3 regions of the Streptomyces sp. NPDC002018 genome follow, and region 3 is predicted to be linked to each of the others. Evidence: riboswitches for the same ligand, from Rfam matches in the RefSeq annotation. Region 3 holds a riboswitch; each other region holds the start of a gene.
The links. A riboswitch is a leader RNA that binds a small molecule or an ion and turns the genes downstream of it on or off. The one in region 3 is predicted to bind cyclic di-AMP.
Positions count from the first base shown of each region.

Region 1: another riboswitch for cyclic di-AMP. It lies ahead of ACFYYH_RS28890 (M23 family metallopeptidase); the one in region 3 lies ahead of ACFYYH_RS23705 (transglycosylase SLT domain-containing protein).
Region 2: another riboswitch for cyclic di-AMP. It lies ahead of ACFYYH_RS15960 (C40 family peptidase); the one in region 3 lies ahead of ACFYYH_RS23705 (transglycosylase SLT domain-containing protein).

Region 1 is NZ_JBIASO010000022.1:29,137-36,869, reverse strand. It holds gene ACFYYH_RS28905 (DNA topoisomerase (ATP-hydrolyzing) subunit A) at 1-692, opposite strand, end outside; gene ACFYYH_RS28900 (M16 family metallopeptidase) at 954-2,327, shown strand; gene ACFYYH_RS28895 (M16 family metallopeptidase) at 2,345-3,727, shown strand; cyclic di-AMP (ydaO/yuaA leader) riboswitch at 4,042-4,212, shown strand; gene ACFYYH_RS28890 (M23 family metallopeptidase) at 4,226-4,987, shown strand; gene ACFYYH_RS28885 (GntR family transcriptional regulator) at 5,120-5,809, shown strand; gene ACFYYH_RS28880 (HPr family phosphocarrier protein) at 5,973-6,254, opposite strand; gene ACFYYH_RS28875 (GNAT family N-acetyltransferase) at 6,371-7,733, shown strand, end outside.
Region 2 is NZ_JBIASO010000008.1:247,477-255,209, forward strand. It holds gene ACFYYH_RS15950 (ATP-dependent Clp protease proteolytic subunit) at 54-722, shown strand; gene ACFYYH_RS15955 (hypothetical protein) at 730-1,038, shown strand; cyclic di-AMP (ydaO/yuaA leader) riboswitch at 1,355-1,545, shown strand; gene ACFYYH_RS15960 (C40 family peptidase) at 1,548-2,021, shown strand; gene ACFYYH_RS15965 (ATP-binding protein) at 2,460-2,891, opposite strand; gene ACFYYH_RS15970 (helix-turn-helix domain-containing protein) at 3,154-4,008, shown strand; gene ACFYYH_RS15975 (DUF397 domain-containing protein) at 4,110-4,304, shown strand; gene ACFYYH_RS15980 (8-amino-7-oxononanoate synthase) at 4,380-5,537, opposite strand; gene bioB (biotin synthase BioB) at 5,681-6,868, shown strand; gene ACFYYH_RS15990 (adenosylmethionine--8-amino-7-oxononanoate transaminase) at 6,861-7,733, shown strand, end outside.
Region 3 is NZ_JBIASO010000014.1:179,946-187,678, forward strand. It holds gene ACFYYH_RS23675 (ferritin-like domain-containing protein) at 1-731, shown strand, start outside; gene ACFYYH_RS23680 (endo alpha-1,4 polygalactosaminidase) at 821-1,717, shown strand; gene ACFYYH_RS23685 (hypothetical protein) at 1,817-2,236, opposite strand; gene ACFYYH_RS23690 (HAD family hydrolase) at 2,362-3,075, opposite strand; gene ACFYYH_RS23695 (ScbA/BarX family gamma-butyrolactone biosynthesis protein) at 3,301-4,218, opposite strand; gene ACFYYH_RS23700 (ScbR family autoregulator-binding transcription factor) at 4,360-5,034, shown strand; gene ACFYYH_RS23705 (transglycosylase SLT domain-containing protein) at 5,235-6,008, opposite strand; cyclic di-AMP (ydaO/yuaA leader) riboswitch at 6,013-6,163, opposite strand; gene ACFYYH_RS23710 (TetR/AcrR family transcriptional regulator C-terminal domain-containing protein) at 6,984-7,622, opposite strand; gene ACFYYH_RS23715 (FAD-dependent monooxygenase) at 7,673-7,733, shown strand, end outside.

The DNA of each region.
Region 1 (7,733 bases), on a different contig from region 3:
CCGGTCGGCAGATCGGGACCCGGGACGAAACGCATCAGCGTCTCCAGGTCGGCGCTCGGGTGCTTGATCAGATGGCGGGCCGCCGCCACGACCTCGCCCAGATTGTGCGGCGGCATGTTCGTCGCCATACCGACGGCGATCCCGGAGGCGCCATTGACCAGGAGGTTGGGGTACGCGGCGGGAAGCGTGACCGGTTCTCGCTCCTGGCCGTCGTAATTCGGCTCGAAATCGACGGTGTCCTCGTCGATCGATTCCGTCATCAGTGACGTGGCGTCGGCCATCCGGCACTCGGTGTAACGCATCGCGGCCGGCGGATCGTCATTGCCGAGCGAACCGAAGTTGCCATGGCCGTCGACCAGCGGCAGCCGCATGGAGAACGGCTGTGCCATCCGGACCAGCGCGTCGTAGATCGACGCGTCGCCGTGCGGATGCAGCTTGCCCATCACCTCGCCGACGACACGCGCGCACTTCACATACCCGCGGTCGGGGCGCAGGCCCATCTCGTTCATCTGGTAGACGATGCGGCGGTGCACCGGCTTCATGCCGTCCCGGGCGTCCGGCAGGGCCCGGGAGTAGATCACCGAGTACGCGTACTCGAGGAAGGAGCCCTGCATTTCATCGACCACGTCGATGTCGAGGATCTTCTCCTCGAAGTCCTCCGGCGGCGGGGTCTTCGTGCTGCGGCGGGCCATCGCTGCTGCGGCTCCTTCACAGGTCCTGTACGGCAACTTCTCTAGCTGACGCCGACCATTGTGGACCGAGCCGCTGACAACGCCGACCTCGACCCGTCGTTGACGGTCCGGCGACGGGGCGCGGCGAGCCCTCCGCGGGACGCCCGGCGGAGCCTTCGGCGGGGCTTCCCGCACGGGTGTGCCGCACGGGAACTTCGCCAGGTGTCGGCACGCTTGCATACAGTGGCAGGACTTCTCCATATCGCGATCGAAGGGACGTACATGCCCATGGGTCACACGGCCACAGCGCAGGCCGGTTCCGGCGGCCTGACAGCGACTGAGCACCGCCTGGCCAACGGCCTGCGCGTGGTGCTCTCCGAGGACCACCTGACCCCGGTCGCCGCGGTCTGCCTCTGGTACGACGTCGGCTCACGCCATGAAGTCAAGGGCCGTACGGGACTCGCCCACCTCTTCGAGCATCTGATGTTCCAGGGGTCGGCCCAGGTGAAGGGGAACGGCCACTTCGAGCTGGTGCAGGGCGCCGGCGGTTCGCTGAACGGCACCACCAGCTTCGAGCGCACCAACTATTTCGAGACCATGCCCACCCACCAGCTGGAGCTGGCGCTCTGGCTGGAGGCCGACCGGATGGGCTCGCTGCTCGCCGCGCTCGACGAGGAGTCCATGGAGAACCAGCGGGACGTCGTCAAGAACGAGCGACGCCAGCGGTACGACAATGTGCCGTACGGTACGGCCTTCGAGCGGCTGACGGCGCTCGCCTACCCCGAGGGGCACCCGTACCACCACACCCCGATCGGCTCGATGGCCGACCTGGACGCGGCGACCCTGGAGGACGCCCGCGCGTTCTTCCGCACGAACTACGCGCCGAACAACGCGGTGCTCTCGGTCGTCGGTGACATCGACCCCGAGCAGACGCTCGCCTGGGTCGAGAAGTACTTCGGCTCCATCCCGTCCCACGACGGCAAGCAGCCGCCGCGCGACGGCACGCTGCCGGACATCATCGGCGAGGAGCTGCGCCAGGAGGTCCACGAGGAGGTCCCGGCGCGCGCGCTGATGGCCGCCTACCGGCTGCCCCACGACGGCACCCGCGAGTGCGACGCCGCCGATCTGGCGCTCACCGTCCTCGGCGGCGGCGAGTCCTCCCGGCTGCACAACCGGCTGGTGCGCCGGGACAGGACCGCGGTCGCGGCCGGCTTCGGACTGCTGCGCCTGGCGGGCGCCCCCTCCCTCGGCTGGCTCGATGTGAAGACCTCCGGCGGGGTCGAGGTCCCGCAGATCGAGGCCGCCGTCGACGAGGAGCTGGCCCGGCTCGCCGCCGAGGGCCCCACCGCCGAGGAGATGGAGCGGGCCCAGGCCCAGCTCGAACGCGAGTGGCTGGACCGGCTGGGCACGGTCGCCGGCCGCGCCGACGAGCTGTGCAGGTTCGCCGTGCTCTTCGGTGACCCGCAGCTCGCGCTGACCGCCGTCACGCGCGTGCTGGACATCACCGCCGACGAGGTGCGGGCCGTCGCCGCCGCGCGGCTGCGCCCCGACAACCGGGCGGTGCTGGTGTACGAACCGCTCGCCTCCGAGGACGCCGCAGACGCGGCGCACACGGCCGGCGACGAGACCGACGAGCACGAGGGGACGGACCAGTGAGCGACGCTGCCGTGACCATGGACTTCCATCCGCAGCCGACCGCCGGCGAGGCCAGGCCCTGGGCGTTCCCCGCCCCCCGGCGCGGTGCGCTGGACAACGGCCTGACGGTGCTGCGCTGCGACCGCCCGGGACAGCAGGTGGTGGCCGTCGAGATCAACCTCGACGCCCCGCTGGACGCCGAGCCCGAGGGCCTCGACGGGGTCGCCACGATCATGGCGCGGGCGTTCTCCGAGGGCACCGACAAGCACAGCGCGGAGGACTTCGCCGCCGAGCTGGAGCGCTGCGGAGCCACCCTCGACGCGCACGCCGACCACCCGGGGGTACGGATCTCCCTGGAGGTTCCGGTCTCCCGGCTGCCCAAGGCGCTCGGCCTGCTCGCCGAGGCACTGCGCGCCCCCGCCTTCGCGGACAGCGAGGTCGAGCGGCTGGTGCGCAACCGGCTCGACGAGATCCCGCACGAGACCGCCAACCCGGGCCGCCGCGCCGCCAAGCAGCTCTCCAAGGAGCTGTTCCCCGCCTCCTCCCGGATGTCCCGGCCGCGCCAGGGCACCGAGGAGACGGTGGAGCGTATCGACGCCTCGGCCGTCCGCGCCTTCTACGAGGCGCATGTGCGGCCCGCCACGGCCACCGCCGTGGTCGTCGGCGATCTCACCGGCGTCGATCTGGACGAGGTGCTCGCGGAGACCCTCGGCACCTGGACCGGCGACACCGCCGAGCCCCGCCCCGTACCGCCCGTGACCGCCGACGACACCGGCCGCGTGATCATCGTGGACCGGCCGGGGGCGGTCCAGACGCAGCTTCTGATCGGCCGGATCGGGCCCGACCGGCACGACCGGGTCTGGCCCGCGCAGGTGCTCGGCACCTACTGCCTGGGCGGCACGCTGACCTCCCGGCTCGACCGGGTGCTGCGCGAGGAGAAGGGCTACACCTACGGCGTGCGCGCCTTCGGGCAGGTGCTGCGCTCCTCCGCGCCCTCGGAGCCGGGCGGGCCGGCGGGGGCCGCGATGCTCGCCATCAGCGGCTCCGTGGACACCGCGTCCACGGGCCCGGCGCTGGACGACCTCTGGAAGGTGCTGCGCACCCTCGCGGCCGAGGGCCTCACGGACGCCGAGCGCGATGTGGCCGTGCAGAACCTGGTGGGGGTGGCGCCGCTGAAGTACGAGACGGCCGCGTCCGTCGCGGCGACGCTGGCCGACCAGGTCGAGCAGCATCTCCCGGACGACTTCCAGGCGCGGCTGTACGCACGCCTGGCCGAGACGGGCACGGTCGAGGCGACGGCCGCGGCCGTCAGCGCCTTCCCGGTGGACCGGCTCGTCACCGTGCTCGTCGGGGACGCCGAGCAGATCAAGGAGCCGGTCACGGCGCTCGGAATCGGCGACGTGACGGTCGTCTCCGGCTGACGCTCCCGGCCGCCGCTCGCGGTGACCCGGTTGATCCGCCCGGTAGTCCGGTAGTCCGGTAGTCCGGTAAGCCAGGCAGCCGGATAAGCCGACAACCCCGGCCGCCCGACAACCCGGCAAAGAGAATCCTTCTGTGAGACAAACCCCGGCGACAACGGTCGCCGGGGTTTCCTCATATGTCCGCTTTAGTGCGGAGGTTGCCTGTCTGCCCTGTGGTGTGCGCTACAAAACGCCCTGTCCATTTGGTGATTGAAAGACGAGCCGCTTAGCGTCGGTCCGGCTGTTCGCCAGTACCCCGCCGCGACCGCGGCACCGGACAGTCATCGCCGAGTCCCCGTCAGGCGCGAGCCCGGGGAGCCGGGGACCCACACGCAGTCCCCGGGGTGAATCGGACGCCTCGGCGCACACCCGCGCGGAGGGGCCCGTAGGAGACCTTCCTTGCTCCGAACCCGTCAGCTGACCCGGTAGGCGAGAAGGAAGGAAAGGATCAACCGCTCTATGGCGTTCACCCGTGCCACCGGGAAGCACCGTGCCCGCAGCCGCCGGACCCGCAGGGGCATGAGCGCCGCCGGCGCCGCGACGCTCACCGCGACCGGTGTCCTCGGCGCCCTGGCCGCCCCGGCGCATGCCGCCGGGCCGGACACCCGGGCCGCGGGCCGGCCAGGACTGGCCCAGGCCCTGGTCGTCGGAGACTCGCTCGCCGACGCGATCGACGCCCAGGCGGCGGCCCAGCGACACGCCGCCGCGCGGGCCAGGGCGAAGGCCACGGCCCACCGCGCGGCCGAGGCCCGCGCCAAGGAGATCCGCGCGGAGAAGCAGCGCGCGGCCCGCGCCGCCGAGCGCCGGCGCCTGGCCGCCTTCCGGCTCCCCGTGGCCGGCTCGTACGTGACCACCGGCTACCGGACCGGCGGCTCGCTCTGGTCCTCAGGCAGCCACTCGGGTGTCGACTTCCACGCCGCCTCCGGCACCCCCGTCGTGGCCGTCGGCGCGGGCACCGTCGTCGAGGCCGGCTGGGGCGGCTCGTACGGCAACAACATCGTGCTCAGGATGAACGACGGCACCTACACCCAGTACGGTCATCTCTCCTCGATCGCCGTGTCCGCCGGGCGGACCGTCGTCCCGGGACAGCGCATCGGTCTCTCCGGCGCGAGCGGCAACGCGACCGGACCGCATCTCCACTTCGAGGCCAGGACGGGCCCGGAGTACGGCTCCGACATGGACCCCGTGGCCTATCTGCGCGCGCACGGTGTGAACGTCTGACCGAAGCCCCCGCTGGCCAAAAGATATCTATTGATTCCGGGCACCCATCGGAAATCCGCGTTGATTGCAATAGAGTCACGGAACAGGCGTCGATCGGCAGCGTTTCGCGCGGATTAAGTCGGAGGTTCGGACATGCGCATTCCCGCGCACTCGGTATGCACGGCGATCCGCGACGACATTGTCTCCGGTGTATTCGAACGGGGCAGCCGGCTCACCGAGGAGCAGTTGGCCCGGCGCTACGGCGTCTCCCGGGTCCCGGTGCGAGAGGCCCTGCGCACGCTGGAGTCCGAGGGCTTCGTGACCACCCGCCGCCATGTCGGCGCGTGTGTGGCCGAGCCCACGGACCAGGAGGCGGCCGATCTCCTGGAGGTGCGGCAGCTCCTGGAGCCGCTCGGCGCGGCACGCGCGGCCCAGCGCCGTACGGAGGCCCATCTCAAGGTGCTCCGTGGCCTGGTCAGACTGGGGCAGGAGCGGGCCAGGCGGGGCCAGGGCGAGGATCTGCGCTCGCTCGGCGCCTGGTTCCACGAGACCCTCGCCCAGGCGTCGGGGAGCCCGGCGCTCACCGCCCCGCTCACCCAGCTCCGGCACAAGATCGCCTGGATGTATGTGGTCGACCAGCCCGCGCATCCCGTGGAGTCCTGGGCGGAGCACGGCGCGATCGTGGACGCGGTGGCGCGCGGCGACGCGGAGCGCGCGCGGTCCCTGACCGCCCTGCACGCGGAGCGTACGGCGGCTGTGCACCGGCTGCGCCGTACCGAGCGCGGCCGGGAAAAGGTGAGGGTTTCGCAACATGCCGTAAACACCGCGAGTGCTCGCACTTAACATTCTCGCCGTATACAAAGAAATGAAAAAGAGCGACCTATTCTTCGCTGCCCGCATGCAAAGAACGAGCCGCGGTGCGCTGAATTCAGCACACCGCGGCTTCGTCGTGCGGAATAGCGGCCGACGGTTCGGCGGCTGCCGGACCGTGGGGCCGTCCGTACGTTCAGACCGTCTCGGGCAGCTCGTCCAGGCCCTCGGCGACCAGCTTCGCCAGCCGGTCCAGAGCGGCGTCCGCGCCGTCCGCGCCGGAGGCCAGTACGACCTCCTCACCGCCCCGCGCGCCCAGCCCGAGGACGGCGAGCATCGACGCGGCGTTGACGGGGCTGCCGCCGGCCTTCGCGATCGTCACGGGGACGCCGGCGGCCGTGGCGGCACGGACGAAGATGGACGCGGGACGGGCGTGCAGCCCCTCGGCCCAGCCGACATTGACGCGGCGCTCAGCCATGGTGTTGCCCTTCAAGTCTCAAAAGTCTGAAAAACGGTGTCCGGCCCAGGCTCTCATGGTGCGCCGAGTGCCCCCGTCCCGGGCCCGGCGGGCCCCCGCCGCCGTAGGCTTTGGCCATGGAGACGCCGCCGGACCATGCGTACCCCGGTCACTGGGAAGCGGACGTGGTGCTGCGGGACGGGGGCACCGCCCGGATCAGGCCCATCACCACCGACGACGCGGAGCGGCTGGTCAGCTTCTACGAGCAGGTGTCCGACGAGTCGAAGTACTACCGGTTCTTCGCCCCCTACCCGCGCCTCTCCGCGAAGGACGTCCACCGGTTCACCCACCACGACTATGTGGACCGGGTGGGGCTCGCGGTGACGGTGGGCGGCGAGTTCATCGCGACCGTACGGTACGACCGCATCGACGACCGGGGAGGGCCCGCGTCCGCGCCCGCCGACGAGGCGGAGGTCGCGTTTCTCGTCCAGGACGCGCATCAGGGGCGCGGGGTCGCCTCCGCCCTGCTCGAACACATCGCGGCGGTCGCCCGCGAGCGGGGGATCCGGCGCTTCGCGGCGGAGGTGCTGCCCGCCAACACCAAGATGATCAAGGTGTTCCGGGACGCCGGGTACACCCAGAAACGCAGCTTCGAGGACGGCTCCGTACGGCTCACGCTCGATCTCGAACCGACCGCGGAGTCGCTGGCGGTCCAGCGGGGCCGTGAGCAGCGGGCGGAGGCCCGATCGGTGCAGCGGCTGCTCGCGCCGGGCTCGGTCGCCGTCGTCGGCACCGGGCGCGCGCCCGGCGGGGTCGGCCGGACGGTCCTGCGGAATCTGCTCGCCGGGGGCTTCACCGGCCGGGTGTACGCGGTGAACCGGGCCTTCGGCGAGGACAGGACCGAGTGCGACGGGGTCCCCGCCGTGCAGGCCGTCGCCCGGATCGGTGAACCGGTCGATCTCGCGGTGGTGGCCGTACCCGCCGAACGGGTGCCCGAGGCGGTCGCGGACTGCGGTGAACACGGCGTACGGGGGCTGGTGGTCCTCTCCGCCGGCTACGCGGAGAGCGGCCCCGAGGGCAGGGAGCGGCAGCGCGCGCTGGTCCGGCAGGCCCGTTCGTACGGCATGCGGATCATCGGACCGAACGCCTTCGGGATCATCAACACCGCCGGTGCCGTACGGCTGAACGCGTCGCTCGCGCCCCAGCCGCCCGAGCGGGGGCGCATCGGCCTCTTCACCCAGTCGGGCGCGATCGGGATCGCGCTGCTCTCCGGACTCCACCGGCGCGGCGCGGGCCTGTCGTCCTTCGTCTCCGCGGGCAACCGCGCGGACGTCTCGGGCAACGACATCCTCCAGTACTGGTACGAGGACCCGGACACCGATGTCGCCCTGCTCTATCTCGAATCGATCGGCAATCCGCGCAAGTTCACCCGGCTCGCCCGGCGCACAGCGGCGGTGAAGCCGATCGTGGTGGTCAAGGGCGCGCGCCACAGCGGCAGCA
Region 2 (7,733 bases), on a different contig from region 3:
GTCTGTACGTCCTGTACATTTTTTACAGGGCCGTGCACGAGGAGAGGTACGCCATGAACCGCCCTTCGGCCCGCCATGTCCTGCCCGAGTTCACCGAGCGGACAGCCGGCGGGACCCGCACCCTCGATCCGTACTCCAAGCTGCTGGAGGAGCGGATCGTCTTCCTCGGCACCGCGGTCGACGACACCGCGGCCAATGATGTGATCGCGCAGTTCCTCCATCTCGAGTACGCGGCGCCCGACCGGGACATCTGCCTCTACATCAACTCGCCCGGCGGCTCCCTCAGCGCCATGTCCGCGATCTACGACACGATGCAACTCGTCACCTGCGACGTGGAGACGACCTGCCTCGGCCAGGCCGCCTCGACCGCGGCGGTCCTGCTGGCGGCCGGCACCCCGGGCAAGCGGATGGCGCTGCCCGGAGCCCGGGTCGTCATCGAGCAGCCCGCCATCGAGGAGCCCGTCCGGGGCCAGCCGTCCGATCTGATGATCCATGCGGAGGAACTGCTGCGGCAGCGGAGCATGCTCGCGTCCCTGCTCGTACGGCACACCGGCCGGAGCGAGGAGCGAATCGCCGGGGACATCGAGCGGGCCAGGGTCTTCGCCGCGGCCGACGCGAAGGCGTACGGTCTGGTCGACCACGTGGTCCAGAACCGCAAGACGTCCCTCGGCAGGCCGGCCCCCAGCGCGGCACACCCCTTCGGCTCCCCCGGTGGGCGGTGACACGCCGATGCTGCCACCGGAGCTTCCTCCGCTGCCCGCGCTGACCCGCGCCGAGGGCGATCTCGTCGACAGCTTTCTCCAGATCCTCGATCTGCTGGGGCGGATCAACCCGGCGCGCGGCACGGACACCTACGGCGCACTGCGCGCGGCCCAGGCGCTGCCCGCGCAAGCGGTCGCACTACGGGACGCGCTGACGGCGATGCATCTGCGCGGTGAGACCGAACTGCACGCCACGACCCTCGCCCGCGCCCTGCGGGTACTTGACGGGGAGCGACGCGCCGGGCGCGTCACCATGCCGCCCGAAGACACGACATGAGCCCGTGTCTGTTCCCGTATGGACGCGTCCGTACGGGAACGGCTCGGCCTTTCGGGGTATGGATCTTCTGGACGCGCCGGGGGACGCAAGTTGCGCGAAGTGGCCGGGCACGGGAAGCGCGGCCCAACTCCCGCGCAGGTACGGGCCTCATCAGGCCTCGGACCCCCGGCCCGACACACCGCTCCGCCACCCGTACGGATCAGACGTGACGAACTTCACATATCCTCGTTTCGCCTCGGAAATCATCTGATAACGAGTCAAGATCCGTGGGACGACAAGCCCCCGCCACCCCCGGCGGGGCGGTCCGGGCGGACGCCGAGTCCTGCCGCCGTTCCGGATGTCTGGTCGACAGAAGTGGATCGGCAGGAGTGGAGGACCCGAGCAGTACGGGACGGCCGTGTACGCGTGTATGGCCGTTCCTTGGGGTGAAGCCGCTGACGCGGCCGGGCATCTTCGCCTGTCCGAACCCGACAGGTCATCCTTCACAGGCGGCTGACGAAGGGTTGCGCATGAATGCGCAGACATATGTCCCGTCTCTGCTCTCCCGGGCCGGTGCCGTATCGGTCCTCACCCTCGCGACGGTCGGGGGCACCATACTGGCCCCCGGCGCGACGACCGAGGCCCATGCCGCCGCACGTGCCGTCAAGGCGCTCCGCGTGGCCGCCTCCAAGGAAGGCTCTCCGTACCAGTGGGGGGCCACCGGACCCCATCGCTTCGACTGCTCGGGCCTGACGCTCTACTCGTTCAAGAAGGCGGGCAAGAAGCTCCCGCGCACCGCTCAGCAGCAGTACAACAGAACCCGCCATGTCTCGGCCTCCCACCGGCGCAAGGGCGACCTGGTGTTCTTCCACTACGGAAGTTACGTCTACCACGTCGGCATCTACGCGGGCCGCGGGAAGATCTGGCACTCGCCGAAGACCGGTGCCCTGGTGAGGCTCGAACGGATCTGGACCCGGAATGTCCTGTACGGCCGGGTGAACTGAGCGCGGTACGCCTGGACCGGCCGGTGCGCGCCCTGCCGGTCCAGCACGGCCCACAGCACGGCCGACCCGCGCGGGCCGGCCCACGGAACACCGTCACACCGAATACACCGGATACACCGGACGGTCCGAACGGTCCGGACGGTCCGGCCCGGACGACGGGACCGGACGGAACACACGCCGCCGGTGCACACCGGCACACGGAACACACGCGGCCCGCGGTGGGCCGCAGCGGAACACGACCGTTCCGTCCCCCACCGGCAGGGGACGGAACGCCCCTTGGGCGCCGCCGGCCGGCGCCCGGGACTCACGCGGCCCGTCCCAGGCCGCAACGGAACACCCCGTGTCCCGTCCCTCGCGGGGCGGGACACGGCACACCGTTCGGCCGCGCCCGGCCCGTCCCCGGCCGGGCGCGGTCGGGCGCGGCCGGGCGCGGTCGGGTCAGCTCTGGACGGGGACCGTCCAGGGCAGTGCGATCCAGACCGTCTTGCCGCCCTCCGCGGTCGGCGTGACGGACACGGCCCCGCCGCCCTCCAGGGCCAGCCAGCGGACGATCACCATGCCCCGGCCGTTGTCCTGCTGCGCCGCCACCGGCAGCCGCTGCGGCCAGCTCGGGTGGCTGTCGGTGACACCGACACGGAGCTGTTCGTCCCGGTCGAGCGCGATCTCGACGGTGAACGTGGGCGACTGGCCGAAGGTGTGCTGCACCGCGTTGGTGGCGAGTTCGGAGACGATCAGCCGGACCGTGTCGGCCGTCTCGGCGTCCCCCGGCAGGCCCCACTCCCTCAGCAGGTCGGCGACATATCTTCTCGCCGCCGGTACCGACGCGGGATCGCTCGGCAGCGTGATGGATGCTTCCTGATGGTCTGCCATGGCGACGCCGTCCCTTTCCCGCCCGGACCTGACTCCGGCGCAGTGCGGATGCCTGCGTGGACGGCCTCGGACTGTGCTCAGCGTGCCACTCATCCTGCCGTTCACACGGGCCATCCACCGAGATCTGCATATATCTGTCGCTCGAAGTGGTGAACTCTGCTACGCGAGACCGTATTTGGGCGGCGAAAAGATAACTTCTCCGCCGCGGCGCACTGGGCGCGTACGAGACGCTTACCGGAGAGGGCCGGGGAAGGGATTTATCATGCGGCATATTCCGGCGGTACGCCGACGCAGGCTCGGGGAGGAATTGCGCAGGCTGCGCCAGCGGGCGGGACTGACGAGCGGGGAGACCGCGCGGCTGCTCGGCTGGCACCAGTCGAAGGTGAGCCGGATCGAGACGGGTGTCAGCGGGGTGAAGGACGAGGACCTGGTGGCGCTACTCGACGCCCTGGGGATCACCGATCCGCAACTGCGCACCCTGCTCGGCGCCCTGGCGGGCATCACGGACGGCGGGCCGGGGTGGTGGAAGGCGTACGGCGGGGTGATCCCGCCCCGGTACCGGGACTTCATCAGCCTGGAGTCACAGGCCTCCACGGCCCGTACGCTGGAGACCTCGGTGGTGCCGGGGCTGCTCCAGACACCCGACTACGCGCGGGCGGTGACCAGGGCGGCGCTGGTCGGTCTGCCCGCCACGACGGTCGACTCCCTGGTCGAGGTGCGGCTCGCCCGCCAGGAGGTGCTGCACTCCGCGACCCCGCTCGAACTGCACGCGGTGCTGGACGAGGCCGTGCTGCGGCGCGAGGTGGGCGGACCCGGGGTGATGCGGGGCCAATTACGGCGTCTGTCCGAGGTGGCCCGGCTTCCGCAGGTCTGTCTCCAGGTACTTCCGTTCACCGCGGGCGGCTATGTCGGGCTCACAGGTCCTTTCGTTGTCTTCTCCTTCCCGCACATTACTGATCTGGATTTGGTCGTTCTCGACCATTTGACGAATAGCCTCTATCTGGAGCGGAAAGAAGACCTCGAGGCGTACGGCGCCGCGTTCCGCACGATGCAGGCGCATGCCCTCCCGCCCCAGGAATCATTGGATCTCATCGCCGGGATCGGCGACGGCGCGTAGGGAGCATCATGTCCGCTTACCTCGCACAGCCCCCTGTCCAGACTCCATCCTCCATCCCCCACACACACCACTCTCCTCCGACGACTTCCCCGGTAACAGCCGTGGCCCCGGCCGCCGTCTGGCGGCGCAGCAGCCACAGCACGGGGGCGAACAACTGCGTCGAGTCCGCGCGCACCGGCGCGGATGTACTCGCCGTACGGGACTCCAAGAACGTGACACGGCCTCATCTCTCGTTCTCCGCGGCCGCGTGGACGTCCTTCGTCGCCTCTCTGCGGGAGGAGACATTCACCGACTGACCGTGGCACCCGCTCGGTTCGTTCCGCCCGCTCAGCCGTGTCCTTCCGGCCGGTTCCCTCCGGCCGGGCGGACACTCAGGCCGCGGTCGCGCCCACGGGCGCGGCCGCGGTGATCGTCCGTACCGCCGCGCCGATCTGATCGTCCGTCAGATCGGCACGCGCGGTGAGCCTGATCCGGGAGATGCCGTCGGGCACCGACGGCGGGCGGAAACAGCCCACGGCCAGCCCCCCGGTCCGGCAGTCGGCCGCCCAGCGCACGGCCGCCTCCGGTGACGGCGCCTGTACGGAGACGACGGCGGCGTCCGGTGGCGCGACGGTCAGGCCCGCGCCGGTCAGCCGCCGGTGCAGCGTACGGGCGACCTCGCGCGCGCGGTCCGCCCTGCCGGGCTCCCCGCGCAGCAGCCGCAGACTCGCCAGCGCGCCGCCCACCGCCGCCGGTGCCAGCCCCGTGTCGAAGATGAACGTCCGCGCGGCGTTGACGAGATGCTCGACGACCCGGGCCGGGCCGAGCACCGCACCGCCCTGGCTGCCCAGGGACTTGGAGAGGGTCAGGGTGGCGACCACACCGGCCGTCCCCGCGATCCCCTCGGCGTGTGCCGTGCCCCGCCCTCCCTCGCCGAGCACACCCAGACCGTGCGCGTCGTCGACCAGGAGGGCGGCTCCCCCGGTACGGCAGATTCCGGCCAGTTCCGCCAGCGGCGCGGCGTCGCCGTCCACCGAGAACACCGCGTCGCTCACCACCAGCGCCCGCCGCCCCGGGTGCGCTTCGAGTGTCTTGCGTACGGCGCCGGGCTCCGCGTGCGGTACGACCACGGTCTCGGCGCGCGAGAGCCGGCAGCCGTCCACGATGGAGGCGTGGTTGCCCGCGTCGGAGACCAGCAGGGAGTCACGGGCCGTCAGCGCGGTGAGGGCGGCGAGATTGGCCGCGTAGCCGGAGGAGAGGACGAGCGCGGCCTCGAAACCGCAGAACGCGGCGAGTTCACGCTCCAGTTCGGTGTGCAGCTCCGTGCTGCCGGTGACCAGCCGGGAGCCGGTGGCCCCCGCACCCCAGCGGCGGGCGGCGTCCGCCGCCGCACCGGTCACCGCGGGATGACGGGCGAGCCCCAGATAGTCGTTGCTCGCCAGATCCAGCAGGGCGGAGTCGGCGGGGCGCGGGCGGAGCGTACGGACCAGGCCCGCCCTCTCACGGCGGCGCGCCTCGTCGTCGGTCCAGTCGAAGGGATCCTGCGCCATGGTGCGGTCCTTTTGTAGGGTGCGCACAGACTTTAACCGTGGCCGGACCGGGTCAGGATGTGGCCATGCACACACTTCGTTCCGGTGGTGTTGTCGTGTTCCTCCCTGGCTTCGCGACGCTCGCATAGGCCAGGATCGGCATCATGGACCTGCTGAAGACGCTGGTGGAGAAGGGCCTGCGGCGCGAGCCGCCGACCCGCGAAGAAGCCCTCGCCGTACTGGCGACCTCCGACGACGATCTGCTCGACGTGGTGGCCGCGGCCGGGAAGGTGCGCCGCCAGTGGTTCGGGCGGCGGGTGAAACTCAACTATCTGGTCAATCTGAAGTCCGGTCTGTGCCCCGAGGACTGCTCGTACTGCTCGCAGCGGCTCGGATCGACGGCGGAGATCCTCAAGTACACCTGGCTCAAGCCCGAAGAGGCGTCGAAGGCCGCGGCGGCCGGTGTGGCGGGCGGGGCGAAGCGCGTCTGTCTGGTGGCGAGCGGACGCGGACCGACGGACCGTGATGTCGACCGGGTGTCCCGCACGATCGAGGCGATCAAGGAGCAGAACGAGGGCGTCGAGGTGTGCGCCTGTCTCGGGCTGCTCTCGAACGGGCAGGCGGAGCGGCTGCGCGCGGCGGGCGCCGACGCGTACAACCACAACCTCAACACGTCCGAGAGCACGTACGGGGACATCACCACCACCCACACCTACGCCGACCGGGTCGACACCGTGCGGCAGGCGCAGGCCGCCGGGCTGTCCGCCTGTTCCGGTCTGATCGCCGGTATGGGGGAGAGCGACGCGGACCTGGTGGATGTGGTCTTCTCGCTGCGCGCGCTCGACCCGGACTCGGTCCCGGTCAACTTCCTGATCCCGTTCGAGGGCACCCCGCTGGCGAAGGAGTGGAACCTCACCCCGCAGCGCTGTCTGCGCATTCTGGCGATGACCCGGTTCGTCTGCCCGGACGTGGAGGTCAGGCTCGCGGGCGGGCGTGAGGTGCATCTGCGCTCGATGCAGCCGCTCGCGCTCCATCTCGTCAACTCGATCTTCCTCGGTGACTACCTCACCAGTGAGGGCCAGGAGGGCAAGGCCGACCTGGAGATGATCGCGGACGCGGGCTTCGAGGTGGAGGGCGCGGACACCACGACGCTTCCCGAGCACCGGGCGGGCGGCTGCGGGCCGTGCGGCGGCGAGTCCGAGGCGGGCGCTTGCGGCACGGCGGTGCCGGAGCGTACGGCCGCGGCGGCCGCCGGGCAGGCCCCGCCCGCGGCGGGCGATCCCGCGGCGCGTACGGATCTGGTCGCCGTACGCCGTCGGGGCGCCGGTACGGATCTGGCGCCCAATGCCTGAGCTGTCCCCGGCCGACCTGCTGGCCCTGGACCGGGCCCATGTCTGGCACCCGTACGGCCCGATGCCGGGCCGTGTGGAGCCGCTGGTCGTGGAGTCCGCGTCCGGGGTCCGGCTCCGGCTCGCCCAACCCGTCGAGGGGCAGAGCGAGTTGATCGACGGCATGGCGTCCTGGTGGTCGGCGGTCCATGGCTACAACCACCCGGAGCTGAACGCGGCGGCGCGTGGTCAGCTCGACCGGATGAGCCATGTGATGTTCGGCGGGCTCACCCACGAGCCCGCCGTACGGCTGGCCTCGCTGCTGGTGGAGATCACACCCGAGCCGCTGCGCCATGTCTTCCTCTCCGACTCGGGCTCGGTGGCGGTCGAGGTCGCCGCGAAGATGTGCCTCCAGTACTGGCGCTCGCTGGGACGTCCGGAGAAGCGGCGGCTGCTCACCTGGCGGGGCGGCTACCACGGGGACACCTGGACACCGATGTCGGTGTGCGACCCCGACGGCGGTATGCACGAGCTGTGGTCGGGGGTGCTGCCGCGGCAGATCTTCGCCGGGGCGCCGCCGGCCGCGTACGAGGAGACATACGCGGAGAGCCTGCGCACACTGATCGCCCGGCACGCGAAGGAACTGGCGGCGGTCATCGTCGAGCCGGTGGTACAGGGAGCGGGCGGGATGCGCTTCCACTCCCCCGAGTATCTGCGGGTGCTCCGGGAAGCGTGCGACACACACGGCGTCCTGCTCGTCTTCGACGAGATCGCGACCGGATTCGGGCGTACGGGCACGCTCTTCGCCGCCGAACAGGCCGGTGTCTCCCCCGATGTGATGTGTCTGGGCAAGGCGCTGACCGGGGGCTATCTCTCCATGGCGGCGACG
Region 3 (7,733 bases):
CGCGGCGCGGCGGCCGCCCGGTGGGCGAGGACCACCTGGGCGCCCGCACGGCGGGCCCCGGCCCGGCCGACGCCGGGCGCCGGCGCTTCCTGCTGGGCGCCGGAGGCCTGGGCGCCGCGCTGCTGCTCACCGGCTGCACCAGCGCCGGAACCGACGAGAAGGGCGCCTCCCCGCCCAGCCGTCCTTCCGACATGCTCCCGCCCCGCGCCGCCGCCGACACGGTCATGTACACCGCGCACCTCAGATTCGTCGCCCTGTCGGCCGCTCTGGAGAACCAGGCGGTGGGCGCCTACGGATCGATCCTGGCCGCCGCCGGAGCCGAGAAGTTCGGCGCCGTGCCCCCCGCCGTGTCGACGTTCGTCACCATGGCCATGGCCCATCACATCGACCACGCCAAGGCCTGGAACGCGGCGCTGACCGACGCGCACAAGCCCGCCGTCACCGATGTGCCGCTCTCCAACCAGCGGGCGATCACCTCCGCGCTGGACCGGCTCTCCAGCGTCGACGACGCCGCGAAACTCGCGCTGCAACTGGAGGACCAGGCGGCGCAGACCTATCTCTTCGCCAGCTACGACGGCAAGAGCGCGGCCGGGATCGAGACCGCGGCCACCATCGCGCCCGTCGAGGCGATGCATGTCTCCATCCTGCGCTTCATCCTCGGGCAGGATCCGGTGCCTGACGCCTTCCTGCCCGAGGACATGGCGGCGACGCCGAGCCTTCTGACGGTGTGACCCGGGGGGCGACCCGGCGGCGGACGCGCGGCGGGCCCGGTGCGAGACTTGCGCGGTCCGTCACGCCGTTCCGGAATCGAGGCGCCGTCGTGCCGCTCCGTCCCCCCGCCCGCCGCGCCGTGGCATCCCCGCTCGTCCCGTTGGCGTCGCTGCTCGCGCTGTCGCTCGTCCTCACCGGCTGCGGCGGCTCGGGCGGCCCGGACGGGGACGGTGCGGGCGGCGCGGGCACCGGCCGCGCGGGCGAGGGCGGTTCGGGTACGGCCCGGGAGGTACGGCCCCCCGGGGCGGACGAGCCCTTCGACTACCAGATCGGCGGGGCGTACGACCCGCCCGCCGGGGTGCGTACGGTCATCAGGGACCGTACGGCGGACCCGGCCCCCGGCGCGTACAACATCTGCTATGTCAACGCCTACCAGGCACAGCCGGACGCCGTGAGCTGGTGGCAGCGGAACCATCCGGATCTGCTGCTGCGTGACGCCGAGGGCGCGGCCGTCGTCGACGAGGACTGGCGCGAACCCTTGCTGGACATCTCCACCGGGGAGCGGCGCGCCCGGCTGGCACGGATCGTCGGCGGCTGGATCGACGGCTGCGCCGAGCGGGGGTTCGATGCCGTCGAGGCGGACAATCTGGACTCCTATCTGCGCGCGGACGGACTGCTCGACCGGCGGCAGGCGGCCGCCTTCGCCCGGCTGCTCGCGGAGCGCGCCCACCGGGCGGGCCTGGCGATCGGCCAGAAGAACGCGGCGGAGATGACCGGGCTCAGGGACTCCCTCGGCTTCGACTTCGCGGTGGCCGAGGAGTGCGGGCGCTACGACGAGTGCGCGGTGTACGCCGACGCCTACGACGACCGGGTGCTGGTCGTCGAGTACCGGCGGGCGGACTTCACCGCGGGCTGCCGGGAGTGGGGGGACCGGCTGGCGATCGTGCTGCGTGACCGCGATGTCGTCCCCGCCGGCGATCCGGGCCATGTGAACGCGCGCTGCTGATCCGTACGCCGGCCGGCCCGGGAGCGTCCACCGGCTCGGGGCGGTACGCCGACGACCGGCGCCCGGACCGGCGGGGTGCGGCTGACCGGCGGGGTGCGGCTATCCCGGGCGCCGGAGCCGCCAGGGAAGCCTGAGCCTGCGGCGGGTGCCGCGTGAGGGAAGTACGGGACCGCCGGCCGTACGGTACGGAGGCTCCTCGTCGAGATACGGCCCGGTGTCGCCGTCCGCCGACGCGTGCAGCCCCGGTCTGTCGTACCGGGTGGCGGCGATCACCTCGACGAGCTGCTCCTCGGTGAAGAGCTCGGAACCCCGCACATGCGGGACGAACCCGACGAGCACCCCGTCCGCCACGACCTCCGCCCGCAGTCCGAGCACGTCGTCCATGTCCCAGATCGCCTCACCGCCCTCGGCGAGCACGATCTGCACACCGCACTGGTAGACCCCCAGATGGGCCATGTGGGCCATGACTCCCCGGGCCCGCAGGGAGGACACGAGACGGCCGGCGCGTTCCTCGTCCATCCGATGCCCCATCTCCCTGTACGGAGGCTTTTGGACGTATATGTCCCGTGGCCCTCATGGTAAGCCGATTCTCCGGGAGGGCCAGTTCCGGGAGCGCGCCCGAACCCGCCCCCGGGGACCGCGCGTCAGCGGGTGGCGGGCATGACGTCGAAGGTGACCTGGACCGGAACCCGGGCGCCGGTCCAGCCGCGCACCTCCGGCTCGTCCAGCGTGCGGACCCAGATGTCCACCTGCGCCAGGATCTCCTCACCGGGCCAGGGACCGACGCCCATGACCCGCATGCCGGCCGCGGCGGCGGACCGGATCCCGCAGGAGGAGTCCTCCACCGCCAGGGTGTCGACGGGCTCGGCGCCGCAGAGCCGCGCGGCGGCGAGATAGACGTCCGGGAGCGGCTTGGGTCTGATCCCGCCCTCGGGTACGACGATGTGGTCGAAGTGGCTGAGCAGACCCGCCGTGCCGAGGCAGGACTCGACGACTTCTCTCGGGCAGTTGCTGGCGACGGCGAGAGGAGCGAGGCTCACGCACTCCTCGACCAGCCGGACGGCGCCGGGCATGGTCATCGGGTTGCCGGCCACGAGTCTGCGGAAGTGCCCGAGCAGCAGGACGGTCAGCTCCTCGGCGAGTTCGGGCCGGCCCGCCTCCTCGGCCATGAGGCGCCCGCAATCGGTGTAGTGCAGCCCCTTGGCACGCCCGGCGAAGCCCGGCATGGGCGCGAATCCGTACTCGCGCAGCGCCAGAATTCGGGCGTCCTGCCAGTGGCATTCGGTGTCCATCAGGGTCCCGTCGCAGTCGAAGACGATGGCCGCGGGAGTCCAGGAAAGGATGCGGTGAGCTGTCATCCGATTGTTCCGTTCAGAAGAGCCCGATATACGGCGGCGCTGACCGCCGCGACAGTGCGAAACACCGCGGGCACGTTGGTCACCCGCTGTCGGGCGGGCGCGATCCGGGCAGTCGCGGCCTTATGGAGAAGGCCGGTTGAGGCGACCACCCAAGAACATAACGATCGCTACGCTAGAGAGGGAAACTCTAGGTAGTCAAGTGATTTCGCAGAGTATTTACAGCTTTTACCTGTAGCGGAGGACGCCAAAAGCCCTCTGTTCCCCGTCCTGGAGAAAACGGAACACACAGAGGTTGTGATACGGCACGCAGATAATTCGAGCTGACGGACTGTATTCGACAAAGCGTGCTGCTGTGAACCGTCCGCCGGTGGGACGCAGCAAAGCGCCCCGGCTTTCGACGGCAGCGGCCTGGCGCGCGGCTTCCAGAAGAATGATGCCGGGAACATGGTCCGTCGCGTGGTCGAAGAAGAACGGATGTCTCGGATCGGCCGGGTCGACCAGGAGGGTGCCGCCGTCGAGCCCCAGGACGACATCGTGCGCGCCCGTCACCCCCAGCCCGCGGCTGTCGGGGCGGATCCGGCCGAGGGCGCCCGCCGGTGCGGCGGCCCGCGCGCGGCCCGTCCGCAGCGCCCCGTACCGTTCGCCGTCCATCACGCGCGCACCTCCCCCGGCCTGCGCGAACACCGCGCCGTGGGCGGTGAAGGAGACATCGAGCCGCACTCCGGTGAGCGTGCCGTCCTCGGCGGCGCGGCGCACCTCGCTCACACGGACCCGGCAGATCACACCGGTGGCCCCGGAGACCGCCCGGGGTTCCGCCGACGGGTCGATCTCGAAGAACAGATCGGTGATGAGCAGATGCGCGGTGGGCGCGACCTCGAAATAGCGGAGCGGGATATAGATCCCGAGCTGGCGCAGTGTCTCGACGATCATCAGCGGACTGTGCAGATCGGCGCCGTCGCGCGGAAAGGTCGGATGGGACCGGGACCAGGACGCCGCGGCGTCGAACCCGCCGTCCGGGCTCCGCCGCACGTCGGTGAGCAGCACCTCGGCCACGGAGTCCCGGTGCACCATCTCGCGGGCGACGGTGCGTGACCAGGACAGCGGCCGGACATCGCGCACGACGTCACCAACCGTTGTATTCATGCGACAAGAACACCGCAATTTTCGTGGCCGCGCACCCCAGCCGGGAGGGTCCGAGCGGGGCGCGCCAAGCCCGCCACGCCCGGCGGTAAAAGCCGCTACATTGCCTGCTGTCATTTAACGGAACGGCAATCCGGGGTACTTGTGCAGGTTCGGGTGGAGCAGGTTCGGGCGAAAACAACGCGGAGGTTTCTTCTGGAAGTGGCGGCACAGTTGTTCGACGAGCGAGGCTACGCCGGAACCAGTATCAGCGATATCAGCACGCAGTCCGGCCGTACCAGCGGGGCCATCTACTTCCACTACGCCAGCAAGGAGAATCTCGCGCGGGCCATTGTCGAGGAGCATTTCGCGACCTGGCCGAATCTGATCGACCGGCACAGCTCGTCCGAACTCCCGGCGCTGGAGCGACTGGTCGCGCTGAGTTTCGAGGTGGCGAGGGCTTTCCGGGACGATGTCGTCATCCGCGCGGGCGCCCGGCTCTGGGCGGAGCGCAAGGCCATCAACGCCACATTGCCGAGGCCTTTCGTGGGGTGGCTGGAGACGGTCACCGGGCTGCTCGAAGAGGCCCGCCAGGAGGGGCAACTCACGCGTGACGTCACCCCGCAGGTGGCCGCGCACGGACTCGTGTGCGCGTTCTTCGGACTGCACACCGTCTCCGACGCCCTGGAGGGACGCCGACAGATCGAGGAGGCGCTGCACGATCTGTGGCTGCTGCTGCTGAACGCCCTTCAGACCGACCCGGATCCTGCGGCCCTGCTCGCGCGGGTACGTGACCGTCCCCGCACGGCGGTGCCCGCCGGCGGAGCGGCCCGCGCGTGAGGCGCGGCGCCGGGGAGCCGGGGGGCCGGCGGCGGCGCGCGCCGGGGAGAACGGCGGCCGGACCCGGCCGGGACGGGTCGGTGTCCCGGCCGGGTCCGGCCGTGTGGGGGTGTGACGGTACGTCGGGGGAGGCCGCCGGCGAGGGCACGGGCGCGCCCCCGTCGGTGGGGCGTGCGCGCGGACCCTCGCCGACGGGCCTGTCAGTAGGGGCCGTTCACATTGTCGATCGAGCCGTACCGGTCGGCCGCGTAGTTGCACGCGGCGGTGATGTTGGCGACCGGGTCGAAGCTGTCCGTCGACGTACCGGGCACGTGGTAGGCCTGGAACGTGGGGTCGATGACCTGGAGCAGGCCCTTGGACGGGGTTCCGGCCGCCGCGTTGGAGTCCCAGTTGTTGATGGCCGCCGGGTTGCCCGAGGACTCCCGCATGATGTTCCGGTAGATGCCGTCGTAGCTGCCCGGAATGCCCTGCGCGGCCATGATGTCCAGCGACTCCTTGATCCAGCCGTCGAGGTCGTCGGTGTACGTCTTGGCGTCCGCCTGGGTGACGGTGCCGCTCGTGTCGGCCGACGCGTTCTCGGCGGTCGCCGGCGCGGTTCCCTGCTCGGCCGGCGCGGTGGCCGGGGTCTGCGGCGCGGCCGGCTCGGCCTGCGCGGCCCCCTCGGACGGCGCGCCGAGGGTCAGTTCGAGGCCGGGGCGGATCAGCGCCGGGTTGCCGCCGATGGCCTCCCGGTTGTCCTCGTACAGCTTCTTCCAGCCGCCGCTGACGGAGTGTGCGGCCGCGATCTTCGAGAGAGAGTCCCCCGCGACCACGGAGTAGGTGGCCGGGCTGTCCTTCTGCGCCGACGGCGCGGCCTCGGCGGCGGTCGCGGCGATGAACGGAAGGGCGAGTACGGCGCCGCCCGTGCCGACGGCGGCGAGACCTCGGGCGAACGGGCTGGTTCTGGGACGGCGGTGCTTGGCCTGTGCGGGCATGACGCATTCCTCTCCGTCGCCTGCGAGGTGAGCTGTCGGGTTCGGGCTGGAGATGCCCGGCCGTGATATGCGCACGGCTTCACCCCAAGCCGGTCCGTATTCCGGACCGGCGCCTTACCTGGGTCCCCCGCTCCTGCCGTAGGTGAGTGGGTTGGGGTTTCCGGACGGCGGCAGGATTCGGCGGTCCGTCCGGAGTGACGTGAACGTAGGCGGAACGCCCGGAGAAAAACAAGCCCGGAATTCACACCGGCAATCCGGTGGACGGATCCGTACGGGAATCATCCGGCGGCGCGGAAGAGGCGGGGGAACTCAACTCTCGTTCCCTGGGAGCGAAGTGGGCGGGAAGGCGAGAACCGCAGCTCACCGCCGGTGTGACACACATCATGGCCCGCACAGGAATGGCCCGCGCCACAAGACCGCACAAACACTGACAAGCCATAGGAATGCGAGAGAAATGCACCATGGGGAGAACACGGACAAATAGCCAATATAGTTACTTTTCGAATGGGGGATATCCGCGCCCCGTCCACGCCGTATCCATGCGCCGTTCCGCTCCCGCGCCTCCCTCAATTCCATGGCGGCCCCTTTTATTCCGCACCGCTCCGCCCGCCGGTTCAGGACTCACCGTCCACCGCACATACGTCCTCATGGAATACGCCCCCAGGGCCGTCGGAGTGCGGGGAACGGACGGCGCCGGGCCCTTTCCCGATCGACGGCCGCATTCCTGGGAGTTGAGGTCATGGACACCCCCGGTAACTTTTCCGGTCGGCGGGGAGAAAGGCAGGGGAAAGGGGAAAGGCGGGGCATCAACTCGGTGTGCGGCGAAGGCCGTCGGGGGACGCGCGAGCGGACCGCGGCCTCCCGCGGGACGACAGGACCGCCGGTCCGCCCCTCCCGGACCGTCCCGCGATCCGCGCGACCGTCCAGCGCCGTTCGCGCGAGCCGGAGTTGGACTCCCGGGCAGGGCGCGACCACTCACTCCTTCCGGGCGTCTGGCCCGTGCGTGAGAATCGCGTCCAGGGCGAATTCGACCCGGCGGTCGTAGGCACTGTCGCCGAGATGTGCGAGCACCCGGTGCAGGGAGGGATGGGACGCGGCGGAGACGGCCGCGGCCAGGCGTTCGTCCATGGCCGGCTCGGCCGCCTGCTCCTCCTGGGTCAGACCGAGGAGGAAGTAGACGATCGTCCAGAGCGTCCAGGCGGCCTCCCGCTCCCCCCTCCCCCCGCTCAGCAGCGCGTCGACCAGCGTCTCCGCGTACCGGAGCGTGTGCGGTTCGGCCACGAAGGTGCCGACCACGAGCGCGGCTCCGTCCCGGTGGGCGAGCAGGGCGCGGCGGAAGCGACGGGCCAGCTCCCGTACCCGCTCGTTCGCGTCGTCGGGCAGACCGGTCAGCGGCACGGTCCCGACGATCGCGTCGGCCATCAGCTCCAGGAGCCGGGCCTTGCTCTTCACATGCCAGAGGACGGTGTTCATCCGTACGCCGAGCCGGTCGGCGACCGCCCGGGTGGACAGGGCGTCCAGCCCCTTCTCCTCCAGGACGTCCAGCGCCGCGGCGACGACGGCGCCGGGGTCCAGGCGCGGCTCGCGCCCCTCGCTCGCTTGCTTCTTGGTCACTGACCTAGTTTACTGCGTCCATGGCATTGGTCAGTGACCAAGGAGGAGATATGGAGCAGCAGGTCGTCGTCGCGGGAGCGGGCCCGGTCGGACTCTGGCTCGCCGCCGAGC